2 regions of the Streptomyces sp. T12 genome follow, and region 1 is predicted to be linked to the other one. Evidence: riboswitches for the same ligand, from Rfam matches in the RefSeq annotation. Region 1 holds a riboswitch; the other holds the start of a gene.
The links. A riboswitch is a leader RNA that binds a small molecule or an ion and turns the genes downstream of it on or off. The one in region 1 is predicted to bind cyclic di-AMP.
Positions count from the first base shown of each region.

Region 2: linked by a shared signal. The riboswitch ahead of PBV52_RS42410 (LysM peptidoglycan-binding domain-containing M23 family metallopeptidase) and the one ahead of PBV52_RS22490 (M23 family metallopeptidase) in region 1 are both predicted to bind cyclic di-AMP.

Region 1 covers NZ_CP117866.1:5,020,896-5,024,515, reverse strand. Annotated here, with positions in the region: gene PBV52_RS22505 (dihydrofolate reductase family protein) at 1-433, shown strand, start outside; tRNA gene PBV52_RS22500 (tRNA-Met) at 490-563, shown strand; gene PBV52_RS22495 (PP2C family protein-serine/threonine phosphatase) at 677-1,762, shown strand; cyclic di-AMP (ydaO/yuaA leader) riboswitch at 2,023-2,180, shown strand; gene PBV52_RS22490 (M23 family metallopeptidase) at 2,192-3,220, shown strand; gene PBV52_RS22485 (aldo/keto reductase) at 3,349-3,620, shown strand, end outside.
Region 2 covers NZ_CP117866.1:9,459,673-9,463,292, forward strand. Annotated here, with positions in the region: gene PBV52_RS42405 (alpha-galactosidase) at 1-967, shown strand, start outside; cyclic di-AMP (ydaO/yuaA leader) riboswitch at 1,275-1,432, shown strand; gene PBV52_RS42410 (LysM peptidoglycan-binding domain-containing M23 family metallopeptidase) at 1,437-2,372, shown strand; gene PBV52_RS42415 (GDSL-type esterase/lipase family protein) at 2,589-3,620, shown strand, end outside.

The DNA.
Region 1 (3,620 bases):
CTGGCTGGCACGGGCGTGTGACCTGGCGACGCAGTGCCCGCCGTCGGAGACGGCCTTCAGTGTCGGGGCGGTGGTGGTGGCGGCCGACGGTACGGAACTGGCGCGCGGGTACTCCAGGGAGGGCGGCGATCCCGTGGTGCACGCGGAGGAGGCGGCGCTCGCGAAGATCGCGGCCGGTGATCCGAGGCTGGCGACGGCGACGGTGTACAGCAGCCTGGAGCCGTGTACCCGGCGGGCCTCCCGGCCGGCGCCCTGCGCGCGGCTGATCCTGGCGGCGGGGGTGCGGCGGGTGGTGACGGCTTGGCGGGAGCCGGACACGTTCGTGGTGGCGGCCGACGGCAGTGGGGTGCTGGCGGGACAGGGGGTGGATGTCCTGGTCCTGCCGGAGTACGAGAAGCGGGCAAAGGCCCCGAATGGTCACCTGCTGTCGTGACGCCGGGAAAGGCGTGTGCTTTCTGTCCTGCGGATGGCGTACTATTGAGTCATCGCCGCGGGGTGGAGCAGCTCGGTAGCTCGCTGGGCTCATAACCCAGAGGTCGCAGGTTCAAATCCTGTCCCCGCTACTGAAGGCTCAGGGCCGGAACTGATTCAGTTCCGGCCCTGAGTGTTTTCCCAGCCGTCGTCCGGTCAGCCCACACCACTCGCTCCCCACCCCCGCTTCGGCAACCCTGGTGAGGTGGAGGAACGGCGGATCTCGTACGCACGCCGGTTCGTCCGGCTGCTCCCCGCCCTGCTCACCGCGGCCGGGGGCGCGTACGACTACGCCACGCCGAGCGAATTCACCGGCGCTCCCTTCTTCACCGCCGCACCCCTCGTCGCCGCCCCGCTCTACTCGCTGCGCGGCACGCTGCTCACGGGGCTCGCCGCCTTCGCCGTCCTGCTCGTGCTCCGCATCGTGCTCGGCGGCACCCCCAGGGCGGAGGTGATCACCGAGCTGGCCACCGTGGTCACCGTCTCCGTCCTCGCCGTCCTCATCAACGTCCTCGTCCGCCGCAGCGACGAGCGCCTCGCCTCCGCCCGTGAGATCGCCGAGGCCGCCCAGCGCGCCGTACTGCCCGAGCCCGCCGAGCGGATCGGTGGGTTCAAGATCGCGGCACGGTACGAGGCGGCGCAGGAGGGCGCCTCCATCGGCGGCGACCTGTACGCCGTGCAGGACACTCCGCACGGCGTACGGCTCGTCGTGGGGGACGTGCGCGGCAAGGGCATGGGGGCGGTCGCGGCGGTCGCCGTCGTCATCGGGGCGTTCCGGGAGGCCGCCGAGCAGGAGGCCACGCTGGAGGCGGTCGCGCAGCGGCTGGAGCGGGCGCTGGCGCGTGAGCGCACGCGGCGTGAAGGGGTCGAGTCCTCCGAGGGGTTCACCACCGTCGTGCTCGCCGAGCTGCCGCACGGCAACGGGCTCGTGCGCCTCGTCAACCGCGGACATCCACCGCCCCTGCTGCTGTACGCCGACGGAACCGTGCGCTCGCTGCTCACCCCGGAGCCCGCGCTGCCGCTCGGCATGGGCGAGCTCGGCGCCTGGCCCGACCGGGCCCAGGAGGCCGGCTTCCCGAGCGGGGCCACACTGCTGCTGTACAGCGACGGCCTGTCCGAGGCGCGGGACGAGAACGACCGGTTCTACGACCCCGAGGCCCGGCTCGCGGGACGGGACAACGCCTGTCGCGAGCCGGCCGCGCTGCTCGGCGTGCTCGCGGCCCAGGTGCGCAGGCACTCCGGGGGCGGCATGGCGGACGACCTGGCTCTCATCGCCGTGCGACGGCCCTGATGGAGATCTTGTGGAGCAGACCCTTGATCACCGTCACCAACCGTGATCGGGTGACCGCCCTCCGCATAACAACTGACATTCCGTCAATACCTGTGTGGCTCCTGAGCCCTGGCCAACTCGCCCGATTTAGGCCACTCATGACCCGTAAGTCCGGGCGAAAATAGTTAATGATCAAGCGGAACAGCTTGGAATCCGTACCCCGCGTCTATTAACGTTCGATAACGCAGCGCGGTCGTCCCAGCCGTCACAAGAGTCGGCTCCGTGCGCACGCGCCGAATCCCGCAAGGGAACCGGGGAACCACCACCTTGGGGTGAATCGCACGGATACCGCCGTGAACTCACGGCCGGTATACGCGCGTAGGAGACCTTCCTGCTCCGAACCCGTCAGCTAACCCGGTAGGCGAGAAGGAAGGAAAGGAGCACGCCCACGTGGCGTCCAACCGGCCTGCCCAGCAAGCCCCGTTCGTGCCGAGTCAACGCAGTACCGACTCCTTCGGCTACGACAGCTACCGCACCGACGAGGGCCCGTTCGAGGAGTGGAACCCCACCGCGGACTCCATTCGTCCCGTACGCGGCAGGCATCGCGTCTCCAAGCAGCGCGGCGGGGGACTCGCCCGCAGCTCCACGGTTCTCGGCGTCGGTGTCATAGCCGCCGTCGGCGCGGGCGGCATGGCCAGCGCGAACAGCGGCAAGCCGCCGGTCGCCATCACCATGCCGGACCTGCCGCTGATCTCCGACGACGACTCCTCCGCGGCCGCCGAGGACTCCGCCACCGCGCTGAGCACCATGGGCGAGGCCGCCGAGGAGACCACGCAGGGCACTGCCGACGCCGGCGAGGCGCTGCGCAGCCGGATCATCGCGCAGGCCGAGCTGCAGCAGGACCAGATCGACAGCAAGGCCGCCGCTGCCGCCGTCGCCGCCGCCGAGAAGGAGGCCGCCGCCGCGGCCGCCAAGGCGGAGAAGGAGGCCGAGGCCAAGGCCGCCGCCGCGAAGGCCGAGGCCGAGGAGGAGGCCCGCAAGAAGGCCGAGGCCGAGCGCCTCGCCGAGCTGGCCAAGCAGTTCACACTGCCGACCTCCTCGTACACCATCACCTCGACCTTCGGTCAGGCCGGCGCCTACTGGTCCTCCGGCTACCACACGGGCCTCGACTTCGCCGCCCCCACCGGCACGCTGATCAAGGCGGTGCACTCCGGCACGATCACGTTCGCCGGCTGGGACGGGTCGTACGGCTACAAGACGGAGCTCACCCTCGACGACGGCACCGAGCTCTGGTTCGCGCACCAGTCCTCGATCAGCGTGAGCGTGGGCCAGAAGGTCAACACGGGCGACGTCATCGGCCGCGTGGGCGCCACGGGCAACGTGACCGGGGCGCACCTGCACCTCGAAGTGCACCCCGACGGCAGCGCGAGCGGCATCGACCCGATGGCGTGGCTGCGCGGCAAGGGCCTCACGCCCTGAGGTTCACCCACTTCTGATCCCCGGCGGTCCTGACGACTTACCCCCCGACGTCAGGGCTGCCGGTTTCCGCTGCGTGCGCAATGATGCGTGCGGAATACAGGCTTCTGGTGCGGGTGTTGGGGAAGAGCATGACTTCTCTTCGCAAGCTCGGCTCCTCCGACCTCGAGGTCTTCCCGCTCTCCCTCGGTGGCAACGTCTTCGGCTGGACCGCTGACGAGACCCGGTCCTTCGCCGTCCTGGACGCCTACGCGGCGGCGGGCGGCAACTTCATCGACACGGCCGACTCGTACTCGGCGTGGGTCGAGGGCAACGTGGGCGGCGAGTCCGAGGCCATCATCGGCAAGTGGGTCAAGGCGCGCGGCAACCGGGACGACGTCGTGATCGCCACGAAGGTCAGCCA
Region 2 (3,620 bases), 4.4 Mb from region 1:
CGCGCTCGGGATGCAGTTCGGCATCTGGGTCGAACCGGAAATGGTCAATCCGGACAGCGAGCTGTATCGCGCCCACCCGGACTGGGTGCAGCATCAAACGGGACGAAAGCGGACGGAATTCCGCAATCAGCTCGTACTGAACCTCGCACGCGACGACGTCCAGGAGTACCTCTGGGAGCAGCTCGACGGGCTCCTCTCCAGCGCCCCCATCGACTATGTGAAGTGGGACTTCAACCGTTGCTTCACCGACGCCGGCTGGCCCGGTGAGCCGTACCCGCAGCGCCTGTGGGTCGACCACGTGCGCGCCCTGTACCGCCTGCTGGACCGGCTGCGTGCCGCTCACCCGGGCGTCGCCTTCGAGTCCTGCTCGGGCGGTGGCGGGCGGATCGACCTCGGCGTGCTGAGCCGCACGGACCAGGTGTGGACCTCGGACAACACCGACCCCCTCGACCGGCTCGCCATCCAGCACGGCTTCAGTCAGATCCACCCGGCCAGGGTCATGGCCGCCTGGGTCACCGACAGCCCGAACGCCATGCTCAACCACCGTGCCAGCTCGCTGCGCTTCCGGTTCGTGAGCGCCATGGCGGGAGTGCTCGGCGTCGGCGGCGATCTCACCCGGTGGAGCGAGGACGAGCTCGCCGAGGCCGGGAAGTGGGTGACGCTCTACAAGGAGATCCGGCCCGTGGTGCAGCGTGGCGACCTCTATCGGCTGCGGCCGCCGCGGGGCGGGCTGAGCGCGGTGCAGTACGTGCTGGGGGACGAGACGGTCGTCCTCGCCTGGCTCCAGGCCCAGAGTTACGGCGAGGCCGTCCCAGCGCTGCGGCTGCGCGCTCTCGACCCGACAGCATCGTACGAATGCCTTGAAACGGGCGAAATTCACAGAGGTGCCGTATTGGCGCATCATGGACTGCGCACCGGCTTGCGTGGCGACCTTGATGCGACGGTTATCCGACTGCGTCGCATCTAGGAGTTCTGTCCGAATTGGCGCCTTCATTCCAACTCGCTCTGGAGCAAAGGAAGCTGGAGCGGTGCCACGTGAGGAGCGTCATATTCGTGACCGTGCGTCGCCCGTCATGTTCACGTAATACACGTGGCTTTCAAGGGGTTTTGAGTCGGGCGGCGCCCCGATAATCCACGGAGGGTGACCGGTAATTCCCACAAGGGATCAACAGGAACGCATTCGGACGGAACCTCTCACTTGTTCCCTTGCGTCTTCCTCGCTTACGTTCGCCACCAATCCGGACGGACGCCTAATCCTGCCGCCGACCGGATCCCGCGCAAACTCACCCGTGTACGGCAGGAGCGGGGGACCCACAGGTACAACCGCCTGTTCCGGTCTCCGGAACGGCTTGGGGTCAAGTCGCGTCCCGACGTGACCGGGCATCTCCAGCCCGCACCCGACAGCTCACCTCGCAGGCGCCGGAGAGGAATTCGCCATGCCCGCGAAGGGTAAGCACCGCCGTCCGAAGTCCCAGCGCTTCACCCGCTCCATCGCCGTCGCCGGAACCGGTGGCGCCGCTCTCGCCCTCCCGCTCATCGGGGCCACGGGTGCCCACGCCGCTCCCTCTCAGTCCGTTTCGGAAAAGGCCGTTCAGTCTCTTCCGTCCGCCGAGAAGAAGGCGGTCCAGAAGAAGGCCGCCGAGAAGAAGACGGGTGTGCGGACCTATTCGGTGAGGGTCGGCGACTACCTCTCGAAGATCGCCGACGAGCAGAACGTCAGCGGTGGCTGGAAGAAGCTCTACGCCGACAACCGCGAGGCCGTCGGCGAGGACCCGTCGCTGATCCACCCCGGCCTGAAGCTCACGATCGGCAAGAAGGCTGCGGCGAGCGCCCCCAAGTCCTCGTCGCCTTCCTCTTCTTCCTCCTCTTCGGCGCCCTCCAAGGACTCGTCCGCTGAGAAGTCCTCCGCCGCGAAGAAGACGACCACGGCCGCCCGGAGCGCCGAGACCACCAGCACCGCCAGTGGCTTCTCCGCCCCCGTCGCCGGTGCCGCCGTCAGCACCGCCTACAAGGTGGCGGGCAGCATGTGGTCCAGCGGCTACCACACCGGCGTGGACTTCGTGACCCCGACCGGTACCGCGCTGAAGGCCGTGGGCGCGGGCACGGTCGTCTCCGCGGGCTGGGGCGGCGCCTACGGCAACCAGGTCGTCGTCCAGCTCGCCGACGGCTACTACGCCCAGTACGCCCACCTGTCGTCGCTCTCCGTCTCGGCCGGCCAGGCCGTGACCGCGGGCCAGCAGCTCGGCCTCTCCGGCGCGACCGGCAACGTGACCGGCCCGCACCTCCACTTCGAGGTCCGCACCACGCCGGACTACGGCTCGGACGTGGACCCGGTCGCCTACCTCCGCTCGAAGGGCATCCCGGTCGGCTGACGACCGCCTTCCTCGCAACCACCTGCCTGACACGCAACCGAAGGCCGGACCTCGATCCCCGGGTCCGGCCTTCGGTGTGTCCGGCCTTGCTCGTTCATGATCGTTCCATTGCGGTCTTGTGGTAGAGGTGTCCAAGGTGTCGACAGTGCGGGGAGGGTGAGGACACAGTGATCTCCGTTAGGGTGCAAGCGCTTTCTGCGGCTCATGGAGGTTCCCGTGTCCGGCGTCGACAGACGTACGTCCCTGGCCGCCGCGGTGGCCGTGGGGTTGCTCCTCGGTGCCCAGCAGCCCGCTTTGGCGTCCGGTGACCCGAACGTCGTACGGCCTGACGACAGGCGTCTGGCCTACGAGGGGCACTGGGGCCGGACCGCCGAGGCGGCCACCACCGTCAACTCGGGCTCCCGGCTGAGGTTCCGCTTCACCGGCAGCAGTATCCACGCTCTCTTCGACGTCGCCTCGATCACCGTGCCCGCGCAGGTCTATGTGTCGGTCGACGGCAGGCCGAAGCGGCTGCGCGCGGTCGACCGGAGCGATCTGGAGATCACGGCGGAGGGTCGGGGACCCCACTCGGTCGAGATCTCCGTCAAGGACGTCTTCTCCCGGGCCAACCGCTGGACTCCGCCGCTTGAGACGGGTGTCGTCCTGACCGGACTGCGCCTCGGCGACGGCGGACACCTGCTGCATCAACCTGCTCGCAGCGCCCGGAAGTTGGTCTTCTACGGCGACTCCATCACGCAGGGCGTCATGGCTCTGTGCGAGGTGAACACCTCCGACTGCGCCGACGGGACAGCGGCCTACCCCACACTCGTCGCCGACGCCCTGCGCGCCTCGCTCACTCAGGTCGGCTTCGGTCGCCAGGGTGTGATCCAGACCGGCAACGGGGGAGTGCCGGCCGCGGCGGACGCGTACGGCTGGAACCACGTGGGCTCCCGGGCCGATTCCGACCGCCGGGCCGACGTGATCGTGGTGAACCAGGGCACCAACGACGCGACGTACGGCTCGGACGCATTCCGGGCGGCCTATCGTGCCTACCTCGACCAGCTGCGGGCCGCCGCGCCGCACGCCCGCATCCTCGCGCTGCGCCCGTTCAACGGCGCACACGCCGACGACATCGCCGCCGTGGTCGGTGAACTCGCCGACCCGCGCACCGAGTTCGTCGACACGACCGACTGGCTCTCCCCGGCGGACGGTGACTTCAACGGCACCGTCCACCCCAGCGCCCAAGGCCATCGCAGGGTGGCCGACCGA